DNA from 2 places in the Synechococcus sp. MU1655 genome. Region 1 is predicted to be linked to the other one. Evidence: predicted binding sites of a transcription regulator. Region 1 holds the regulator's gene; the other holds the start of a gene.
The links. The regulator NtcA, encoded in region 1, controls nitrogen genes in cyanobacteria. The targets are predictions, from matches to a motif close to GTANCNNNNGNTAC.
Positions count from the first base shown of each region.

Region 2: a site for NtcA is predicted at 3,944-3,957, ahead of NCN04_RS05585 (DUF4278 domain-containing protein). Genes of this name have one in related genera too.

Region 1 covers NZ_JAKUHK010000023.1:4,897-10,596, forward strand. Annotated here, with positions in the region: gene thyX (FAD-dependent thymidylate synthase) at 1-586, shown strand, start outside; gene dcd (dCTP deaminase) at 678-1,271, opposite strand; gene NCN04_RS02230 (cob(I)yrinic acid a,c-diamide adenosyltransferase) at 1,271-1,879, opposite strand; gene rph (ribonuclease PH) at 2,014-2,739, shown strand; gene ntcA (global nitrogen regulator NtcA) at 2,831-3,565, shown strand; gene NCN04_RS02245 (DUF3084 family protein) at 3,617-4,747, shown strand; gene NCN04_RS02250 (RuvC family protein) at 4,744-5,196, shown strand; gene NCN04_RS02255 (DUF3146 family protein) at 5,174-5,431, opposite strand; gene pth (aminoacyl-tRNA hydrolase) at 5,431-5,700, opposite strand, start outside.
Region 2 covers NZ_JAKUHK010000084.1:1,101-6,800, forward strand. Annotated here, with positions in the region: gene NCN04_RS05565 (putative quinol monooxygenase) at 21-410, opposite strand; gene NCN04_RS05570 (bile acid:sodium symporter family protein) at 804-1,619, shown strand; gene NCN04_RS05575 (hypothetical protein) at 1,695-2,024, opposite strand; gene NCN04_RS05580 (hypothetical protein) at 3,123-3,446, shown strand; gene NCN04_RS05585 (DUF4278 domain-containing protein) at 3,756-3,863, opposite strand; gene NCN04_RS05590 (hypothetical protein) at 4,279-4,422, shown strand; gene NCN04_RS10635 (hypothetical protein) at 5,133-5,264, opposite strand.

The DNA of each region.
Region 1 (5,700 bases):
CGAAATTTGCGTCAAACGCCTTTTAGCAGGAGAGCGGGGCCATTACGGACCCATGGAGCATGCCCAGATTGTGTTGAACGTGGGTTGGTTTCCTCATTCCGTGATGCAACAGGCACGGACGCACCGGGTGGGCGTCAGTTTTGATGTTCAATCCATGCGCTACACAGGCGATCGCATCTGCAGGGCAGCACTTGGAGAACTCGATCTCGAAGAGGTGTTTTATTTGCGCCCCGTCGGTGAGTACAGCGACCGCAAGGGCAAGAAATACCTTTACAGCGAAGCTGAGCGAAAAAAAGATTTAAACCACTGCAAAATCAGTGCCGATCGCTATCAGGAATTGCTTCAGGCCGGCTACGCCGAGGAACATGCCCGCGGCATCCTCCCCTTTGATTACAGGCAACATTTCGTGGTGAGCTTCACGCTCAGAGCCTTCCTGCATTTCATGGATCTTCGCGCCAAGCTCGATGCCCAGCAGGAAATCCGCGAGCTCTGCGACCTGATGTGGCCGCACCTCAAAACATGGACCCCAGAATTTGCGAGTTGGTACGAAAAAACAAGATTGCACAAGGCGCGACTTGCTCCCTGAGCAACCTTCAAAAATCAAATTGAAGACAAAAATAACTTGTGGATTGCTTAACAGTTAAACAATCCAGATTGCCCGTTGAGTTCAGTCTGATTCAGACCTTGGCCAGCGTGACGCGCTCGGGTTGATGCTGATATTTACCTTGCCGATCGCTGTAGGTGGTCTCACAAGGATCACCTTCAAAAAACAACAACTGACAGATCCCTTCACTGGCGTAAATGCGACAGTCAGCGCCAGAACTGTTACTAAATTCCAAGGTGAGATGTCCCTCCCAGCCAGCTTCCGCTGGAGTTGTATTCACAATGATGCCTAAACGGGCGTAGGTGCTTTTACCAAGACAAATCACCGTGATATTGGGCGGCACTCGCATCTTTTCGAGGGCAACACCGAGGCCATACGAATGCGCCGGAAGGATGAAATAGTCTCCATCCTCATCATGATGAATGGGCGTTGATTCAAGATTGTCAGGGTTGAATCTCTTGGGATTCATGATCGTGCCAGGCACGTGGCGAAAGATCAGAAACTCCTTAGGCGAGAGCCTCAGGTCGTAGCCGTACGAGGAACAGCCAAAACTCAGAACCGGACTCTGCCGTTGATCCGGATCCAAGTGGCGCACTAATCCATTTTGAAAAGGCTCGAGCATGCCTGCATCAGCCTGATCAGTAATCCAGCGATCGTTCTTCAGCATTAGAAACCTCGACGCAATTCCGTCACTTGATCCGCCATCTCCATCATCTCTGCAGGGATCGCGGGCCCGGTCACGATCACATCCATCGCGGAAGGCCTTTGCTCCAACACCGATAAGACATCCTCGTGGCTTAAATAGCCAAGCTCGATCGCCAATCCAATCTCATCCAGAACGAGTTGGTCCAACGTGCCTTCTAAGAGATGGGTCTTACAGATCTGCCAAACCTCTTGGACTGCCTCTTTGACCTCCTCATCGCGGCTCACAGCAGCATCTGACAGGCATTCCGTCACGGAAGGTCGCAACCATCTGAGCCTGTCGCACAGGGTGAGGCTGCTCTTGGGGCCTTGACCCACTCCACCCTTGAGAAACTGGGCGATCAAAACATGGCTACCCAGGCCTGCAGTCCGCAGCGCTTGGCTCAGCACACAAGAAAAGCTCCCCCGAAAGGAGGCGGTATGCACCTCAAGCTGCCCTTCTGGAGCCACCAAATGCAGGGGTGGACGAACCTCGACAGAGGGCAATCCCCTTAGCCCTGCTTGCTCGAGAGTCCTGTGGTCAACAGTCCGCGACTCACGAGAATGATGGGTAGGGCTGAGGCTGACGGTCATCACATTCGCCGAAGTCCGGCAAATCCGGATGTGAATGAATCTAGCGGTGAAAGTTGAATGCACAAGTGTTTTGACACCATCCATGGTGTGCCGAGCCAACTGGCAGGCTCAAAGCACCTCCGCACCGTGGACTTATGACCGACACCTCTCGCAATGACGGACGTCGGCCGGGTGATCTTCGCCCCTTCTCGATCAGCTGGGATCCCATGGGATTTGCCCTCAGCTCAGTGATCATTCACAGCGGACGGACCGCTGTTCTTTGCAGCGTTTGCCATCAGGAAGGTGTCCCTCGCTGGCGCAAAGATCAAGGCCAGGGATGGCTGAGTGCCGAATACCGACTCCTTCCTGGATCCACTCCAGAGCGTCAAAACAGAGAGCTGCTCAAATTAAGTGGACGCACCCAGGAGATTCAGCGCCTGATTGGTCGCAGCCTGCGCGCCGCCATCAACATGGAAGCTCTCGGCGAGAACACGTTGAGAATTGATTGTGATGTGATTCAGGCGGATGCCGGCACCCGTACCGCGGCGATCAGCGGATCTTGGGTCGCGCTGCAACGAGCCTGTGAACGGCTTGTTCAACAAGGGGTTCTCAACACCAACCCTGTCCAAGCTCAGGTGGCAGCTGTCTCCGTTGGCGTGATTCAAGACCGCCCCCTTCTCGATCTCGACTACAGCGAAGACAGCCATGCCGACGTGGATCTCAATGTCGTCATGAACGGAGAGGGACAATTGCTGGAACTACAGGGCACTGCAGAAGGAGCTCCTTTTAGCCGCCACCAGCTCAATGCCCTCCTGGACCTCGCCGAGCCTGGGCTCAAAAAAATCATGGGTGATCAACGTGCGGCTCTTTCAGCTACATGAACTCCGCTTCAGGACAAGGCAGCATTTCGTGTTCCTTGCTACACGAGCCGGGTTGGCTGATCCATAACATCTCGTAAGACGCGCTGGGAACATGGCTGAGGTCAGCCGCGGCTTCAGCCGCTATGCACCACCAACAATTCGCCCGGCGGCCTCGAGCTTCGGGACCCCCGCGGTTCCATCCAACCGCACTCTTCAAGACGTCATTCGGGGACTCGATGGAGCCAATTCCGAAATGGTGGAACGGGGGAAAACCATCTTTTTCCCCGGCGATCCAGCAGAAAAGGTGTACCTCATTCGTCGCGGTGCAGTTCGCCTCTCAAGGGTGTACGAATCCGGCGAAGAAATCACCGTTGCCTTGTTACGAGAAAACAGCTTGTTTGGCGTTCTGTCGTTATTGACAGGTCATCGCTCTGATCGTTTTTATCACTCGATCGCTTTCACCAGAGTGGAGATGGTCACGGCGCCCGCCACATCAGTGCGGCAGGCCATCGAAGCTGACACCAGTGTGGGATTGCTGTTGTTGCAAGGTCTGTCCAGCAGGATTCTCCAGACCGAAACGATGATCGAAACGCTCACCCATCGGGACATGTCGTCTCGGCTGGTGAGTTTTCTGCTGGTGCTCTGTCGAGATTTCGGAGTGCCTGGTCAACGGGGCATCACCATCGACCTTCGCCTCTCACATCAAGCCATCGCCGAGGCCATCGGCTCCACACGCGTCACGATCACTCGTCTCTTGGGTGATCTCAAGGCGTCCAGCCTTGTCGATATCGATCGCAAAAAGATCACTGTTCTCGATCCAATCGCTCTCGCCAAGCGATTCAGCTGACCATGCAGGTGAAGATGGAGCTTCCATCCGAACTCTGACCCTTCGTTCTCCGTGACCGGCTGGTTCCTACTTCTCGCTCTTCTTGTGCTTGGAGGCGTGCTCTCAACCCTGGGAGACCGTCTTGGATCTCGCGTGGGGAAAGCTCGACTGAGCTTGCTTGGACTGCGTCCCAAACGCACGGCCGTGGTGATTACGGTGTTAACGGGCAGCCTGATTAGTGCCCTTTCACTCGGACTCTTGCTGTTGGTCAGTCGACAGCTCAGGGTGGGCCTGTTTGAACTGAATGCTCTCGAAGCGAAATTGCGGAGCAGTCGCGCCGACCTCAAAACAAGCAAACGCGCTCAGACACAAGCTGGCAAAGAGCTCACAACCGCCCAACAGCGCGCGGCAGAACTGCGTCGCACCCTGAAGCCACTCCAGGAGCAAACCCGATCCCTGGAGGCAGAGCGACAGCGATTGAGCCAAGACGTGGATGCGAAAGATATTGAGATTCAACGCACCGAACAGGAGCTCTCAGCCGTGCGCTCTCAAATTCGCAGTGGCGAGAAAGAACTCAATCAACTGGAAGACAATCTCCTCGCCCTGCGTCGCGGAAATGTCGCCATCAGCAGTGGGCAGCCGCTTGCAACCGTGACCTTGAAGCTCGAACGCCCCGATCAGGCAAAAACGGTGATCGATCAGTTACTACGAGATGCCAATCTTCAGGCCTATCAACAAGCGCTCCCTGGCCAACCGGTAGAGCGTCAGATCCTGCTGGTTCCGCGACCCGACATCAAACGCTTGGAACAAACGATTCGCAAACCTGGCACCTGGGTTGTGAACATTCGTTCAGCAGCCAATGTGCTTCTGGGTGAAACCGTTGTGTATGCCTTCCCGGAAGTGCTTCCCAATGTCACGGTAACCAGAGAGGGGGAGATCCTGGCCCGCACCACCCTCGCGAGCAATGAGCGCAACCCTGAAGCCGTTCGCAACCGACTGAATCTTCTCCTTGCCTCCACATTGGCCGAGGTGCAACGACGCGGATCTCTCAGCAAGGGGCTGCAGTTCGATGTGAATGCCATCAATGTGCTGGGCCAAGAGCTGATCGACCGCAATGGCGGTCTCGCTTCGCTCGAAGCGGTTGCTTTGCGGCGCAGCGAGACCGCCGATCCCATCGCCATCCAGTTGCGACTCAGTCCATGACACGCGTCGTCGCCTTAGATCCTGGCCGAAGCAAATGCGGCTTGCTCCTTGCAGACATCTCAACGAACACGGTTCTGCAAGGCATGGTGATACCAAGCTCTGAGGTCCTTGATCAGCTGCGCGCCTGGATGGAAGACGATCAGGGGGAGAACTCTCAGATTGCTGATCTGGTGATCGGTGACGGCACCAGCAGCACGATCTGGCAACAACAACTTCCCACCAGCATGAAGGTCCACGTCGTGGACGAAACAGCAACCACCCTGCGAGCACGCGAGCGTTACTGGCAGTTGTGGCCTGCACGGGGCTGGAAGCGCTTGCTTCCTTCAGGCCTGCGCATCCCGTCTGGTGATCTCGACGCCATCGCAGCGCTCGTCATTCTTGAGGATTACTTAGAACGGCCTTTGCGATGGCCGGGACCCGGTCCCCTCAGAAACGGGCCCTCACGGTGAAGGTGTAATCACCACCGGGCTCCAGGTCATAGTCAGATTTCACAAGGAAGCGAAGGAGCGCGTCTTGAATCAACGCTCGCCCCAGGGAAGGTTCCACACTCAACTCACCGCGATCAAAAAACCAACTGAACTGCCAATTGAAGCCTCCTGCCTGGACGTCTCCTTCCAAACATTGATCCGCAAAACTCTGGCGTTGAACCCGCAGATGGGCGGTTGTAACAGGTAGCGCTGCCATCACTCCTCAGTGCTGGTAGGAGCCAGCTGAAGCCCATTGAGGTGATTTCCTGCAAGGTCGAGGCCTTGACGCTGAATCCTCTCCAAACCATCCACGACCTCCAACAAAACCTTGTCGATCAGGGGCTCCTCGTCACGACTGAAACTTCCAAGCACATGCGACACCGTTCTTGCCTTGCGCTCACTGGGGTTTTGCCCGGGTGCACCAATTCCAATGCGCAGACGCGCGAAATCCTGCGTTCCGAGATGCTGAATGGTGCTTTTGAGGCC
Region 2 (5,700 bases), on a different contig from region 1:
GAAGCGCATGATTGGTTTTATCAAACTCTGCTGTAACCCAGCTTTGATGGATAAATCTTGAGGGGAAGTCCGAAGGACTCCATCAGCTTTTTGCAGTCATCGCCGACAGTTCCATAAACCTCAATTCTGAAGCCATCGCCAAGTTCAGCATGCTTTTGCAAGTACTCTTGAACAGGTGGGTTGGAGACGTGAGCCGTAAATGCATCGTCATTTGCATAAACTTCTGACCAGACAAACGCTTGTGGGTCGTCCGGATCTTGATCAAAGGTGTGATGAAGCATGCCAGGCTCGGACGACTGAACCGCTATGTCAGTGATCCGGGCGAGTTCCAGATATTGATCGACGCAGCCCGGTTTGACATGGATGCGTGCCAGAAGCATGAAGGGAGTGGATTGATCGAAAATCGCCACGTTGAGCAATCAATTTGGATGATTCTCCCAAACAGCACGCTGCGTTTCTGCTCATTTCAAAAATGTTCTTCTAAATGAATTGAAATGCATGCTCTGAATAGCCATTTAAAAGCATTCATTTAGACACTTATTGCTTCTGTTCAGTATGGTCGGTCTCTTGCGCACTGCGAAATGCCAAGTCTGGCTCAATGGTTTGTCAAGTCGTGGAGAATGATTCGTCTCGTGTCTTTTTGAACTTCTTGATTTGATCCCTGAGATTTTATGATTATGGGATTCTTCTTGGTAACGGGGAACGGTTCTAATGAACGAGTTTGACTATGCATTATTGTTGGTTGTTATGTCGCCTCTGGAATTTTGATCGAACTTCTTTTGACTGGGAGTCTCGCTTTCATCATGTTTTCATTGGGACTGTCCCTGAAACCACAAGACTTTGGAGTTGCACTTCATCAGCCAAAAGCCTTGATTGCTGGCGCAATTGCTCAACTTTTAATGCTTCCACTCATTGCTTTTGTATTGCTGAGGATCTTTAGTGTGCAAGGTGATTTCGCTCTTGGAGTTATGATTTTGAGTTGCTGTCCTGGAGGTATCACATCAAGTCTTGTCACTAAGCTGTCTCGAGGAGATGTAGCACTTTCAATCTCTTATACCGCACTGGCCAGTCTTGTTACAGCTGCAACTCTCCCTCTTGTTTTGAGCATCGCAGCACCAATTTTTATCCCACAGCAAGAGATTGGATTGTCAATACTCCCTTTAAGCTTAAAAGTCTTTTCATTGGCAACACTTCCTGTTCTTTTGGGTGTCTTGATTCGCCAGTGGACCCCAAAGCTTGCGGTTCGCTGGCAGTTGCCAAGTAGTCAAGTGGCAAATGTTTTGTTTGTTGCAGTCTTGATCGGAGTATTGATTGGTCAGTGGGATGTTTTTATCGCTTACCTTCCAGTGCTCGGACCAGTGTTGCTTCTGCTCAATCTTTTAATGCTAATCGTAGGTTTAGCGGTTGGTCATTTTCTGAGCTTAAAGAAAGCACAGATTACCTCGCTGTCTGTAGAGGCTGGTTTTCAAAATGGAACGATTGGCATTGTTGTTGGTTCGTTGATCAGTGAAGAACTTTTGCAAGGAGGATTGAGTCGCTTCAGTCTTCCTTCAGCTGTATATAGTGTTTTGATGTTAATAACGATTGTACCCTTCGTTCTTTGGAGGAGAAGTTTGTGATGAGTGAATCTGCTGAATCCCTAATGATTTGCACTTGTTGTCGATAACGGTTATGCGCTTATTCATGAAGCCACGCTAACGTTTTTCAGTTTCGACTTCTTGAATAACTACGGATCCATCTTCTAAGGCGTCAGTCATTTCTTCAACAAAGTGATCTGCATAGAACTTGAGGCTGTCTAACTTCTTGGAGGGATCCTGGTCGTTGGTGATCTTATCAATCGCCTCATCTGCTATCGCCTTTCTCTTCTCAGCCTTTAAAAGTAACTGTCGAGCTTCCTCGACACTCATCAATGGATTTTTTTTACCCAATGGTGTGTGTGTACTCAGCCATGACCTGCATTTAGAACACTGAAGCCCCAGTCTGTTGGCATGGTGCCCTATTGCTTTTGTCGTGCTGATAGACATACGTGAGTGTTACCTTGCTCAAGACTGTCTCAACGAGCAGTTGTTAGCTCACGAAGTCTGCTTCTGAAGCTGCTTTTACCACTTCCAGGTCGTCAAATGACGCAGGTTTCAAATGGTCAATGAAGTGAATGCGAGCTGCATCCGACTTGATCCATAGATTGAGTTGTTCCCTGCTTTGAAGCTCGGGCACATTCAAATTCAGCGTGATGGTGGCACGCACAGTTATTTTTTGAGAGTAATCCATTTGTGATTTGGTTGGTGTAATACGTATGCTTGAACGGTTAATCAGTGAGCATCTTGGGACTAAACTATAATGACAGCATAGGGATGCATACGGGATTCACTCCATCTGTGTTGAATCAATGGTTCGCAGTTGATTGGAGCGAGCTGACGTGCAGCGCAAGATTCGTGAATGACTTGCATCTTCTGCTCTGTGGTGATGCCAACATGCTTGATTAGAATCGTACAAAGCAGGGCTGATCAATCGTTCCTTGAGGAGTATTATATTTGTCATTGCAGAGGCAGGACTAACATTGTTGTAATGGCTGTGGAGATGAACAGACTTCTTGAAAAATGTGGAACATGATCAAAGGATTAATAAGAATTGATGTGGCCACTGCAACTGAATGGGATGAAGGTCGCACGTAATTCATAGTTCTGCGCACTGCTCAGCCACACCCTTTCAACCGCCCGCACCTTTCCCTAGGTGTGAGGTTTTTAGTGACAAAACTACGCTCTCATAGGCTTACAAGATACGATTTCGGATGATCGGAAGGAGGCGCATACCCATGATCCGCGTTCAATTCACTGCAGCAGTTTTTGCTCTTGCAACCCTTGTCGTGCCATCCAGGGCCGAGATCGTTCCCTCCCAGTGTCGTCTCATTCGTTACGGCGGCATTGACACTCCTGTAGAAAACTTTCCTTGTGATTTCCGTCAGTCAGGTGGGAATGTCACTGTGGACTCCAAGAACTGGGCATTCACTTTCTTAGAAAGGAATCAAGGCAAGACTTTTATTCGCATCAATAGCATCCCACTCACGTTTACTCGTACAGGCCGATATACCCTCCAGGTGACTCAAGGCCCCAGGATTCGTTGAGATGATTCTTACCTTGGTAAAACCCTATATTCAATATTGGATGGGACTTGGAGGCATCATGATGAATGGGCTGCCAGCTGCCTTGCTTCTTGCCGGTCCCCCTGCTCCTCCCATGCCCCCTATTGAAATTCAACAGCAAGTTCCAGAAGAACAACCTGGATTCAAAGTGGAGAACTTTCGATTTGAGATCGATCAAAAGAGCTTTGAATGCTCTGCAGGCACGCTGAACTCAGGGAATAAGGCTCCCTATGCTTACAACCCATCAACGAATGCCTTTGCAAGAGAGCTACAAATCCATGCAGCTCAATGTAAAACTCGCTTTTGAATAGTTTGGAGGTTATCCAAAAAAATAATCTGTATAACACTCACTGCCATTGGATGAGCAACCGCATTCCACTCTGTCAGTGAGTGAATGGATCCTGCAATGGCTCAGGACGATAGCATTTTCGTCTGTTTATCCCTGGCTTGGCTATGAGATTGAAGTGAATGTCGAGATTGCTTCGGTCTTCAGCCATGATTCCACAATGGAGTTCAATCGATGTGGATGAATTTAGGTAGGGTCTAAACCGCTAAGACTCAATAAAAAAAGCCCCCACGGTTTAGAGAAGGGGGCCTTCGTTGTGATCAATTGAGATCACTTTGCATAGGGAATGCCGCGGTAGGTCAGAAGTGCTTTCTTCGATGAATCGAAACCAGCACCTTGGATCTGCACGTACTTTTTGCCGCGATAGGTGAGAGTCATTTTGGGTTCCTCAGAAATCCAGGTCCCCGTTCCGTGGCCTGGCGAGTCTGCGCCTCATGTCAATGAGGTGAACGTTGTTTGTAGCTGTTGCTACTTGATCTTTATAGCAATAATGTCTCCCTTTTAGTTGTTCGAGGGGATACAAAGCGGCATGTGATTTTGAATTCTGTAGCTTTTCTATACAGAACACTCTGCCCGCTTTCTCGTTATCCACGTATACCTCACACGTGATGAGCAGTCAGCAAAGAAACGCTCATTTCAGCAGTCGTAGAGAGTGAAGAAAAGACTTTCCTGGTTCGCAAGGGTTTGGAGGTCCTTCTTATGGCCAAATTCCCTGCGTTTACTTGTTTTCTGGCGTTGCGGGGTTGCATCTCCTTAAGAGAGTGGTTTGATATTGAAATCGATTCCTTGACTGATGTCCTTGCTTCTTAAGCGTCAGATTGAGCGGCTGGAACTTGCTATTGAGCTTTCTACAGACTGGTTAGAGATTCAATATTTGAGGGCCGAACTGGACCAACTGAAGGACTTATATGAGGAGCCACACGCAGGTGTCGCCTGATCAAAGCTTTTTGTCCAGGATGCTTGCCAACTTTTGGCAGCAGAACCATGAATCGTTTGGCCTATGCACTCCCCTGCTGTCCTGACCTCTCGGAACCGCTCCAATCAACGAAAGAAGGGATCATTTCTGATTCAATGGGATGCGCTAACTGATCTTTATGTTGATTGCTCTAGATTTGGAAAGATCTGATCCAGACGTATGACTATTTCTTGACTCGGCCATGGTGATGGCGTCTTCCGTGGCGGACGCCTCATCGCCCACAACGCGATCGCCACGTGTTCGTATAGTTTGCGTCAACAGAGGTAAGTGGTTCCTACAAGTGTTGTCCAAGTGATGAATGAGAGGGGCTGGGAATTTTTACTGAATGAAACATCATCATGGACACCCTTGCTAAATCTCCCTTCATGCAAAATTTATTTGATTAATATCGTCAGTTCGCTCACGATTGAGACGATGACTTCGATGTAAATCACCTCAGGATGATCTTCTCAGGCGGTGTAACCCAACACCTAGAAAATATCTCCGTTCATACAGGCCTTTCAGGGATTCATTGAAGACCGACCTTATCAGCGATGATCTAAAACTGATCCCGTTGTTCTTGATTCAATTTGTAGATGTTGAGCGCGAAGCATGCGGTACCGAAGCTGACAAGGAGTACGAGCAGATCTTGAGTATTCATGGTTTATCCAGTAGGGATTTTTGCCTAAGCCTCAATCTTGAGCCGCTTTTGCTTTCTTGACGACAGGCAGGTCGGAAGGCTGGGCAAGGATGTAAACGACAGCAGCGGAGACGACTGCAGTGAAGGTGATCAAGCCAAAGATGGCAGTTGAGTAGTCGGTCATCGAGAGGTGATTGGAACGCTTGTTACGAATCTTAGCAAATTTGTAACGAAAGGTAAAGCCACGGATCGATTTCGCTGTTTTCGGAGCATCTAAGGGGATTTCGGCCTCCTTTGAGGGGGAGGTAGGTGGAATCAAAGCTGTGAGGCGTTGTTGGTTCGCAAGGTGAGGAGATTCTTCAGCTCAGTGAATTAACAGATTCAGAGCGCATGCTTAGCAAGATTGCTGAGTCACAATTCAATGCTGAGAACGGCCCCCTTGCGCAGTGCCAATGAGCCAGCGCTCCCTGCGAGAAGCCGACAGGCTCTCACTTTGGCGCAATTTTGATGTGCATCAAAAACAAAGGGGCGGTTTTTGACCTCACCCCCAAATTCTCTATCCATTCAGTCCAACACCGCTGCGGCAAGAATGATGGATCACTTGAAAAGCACATTTTGAT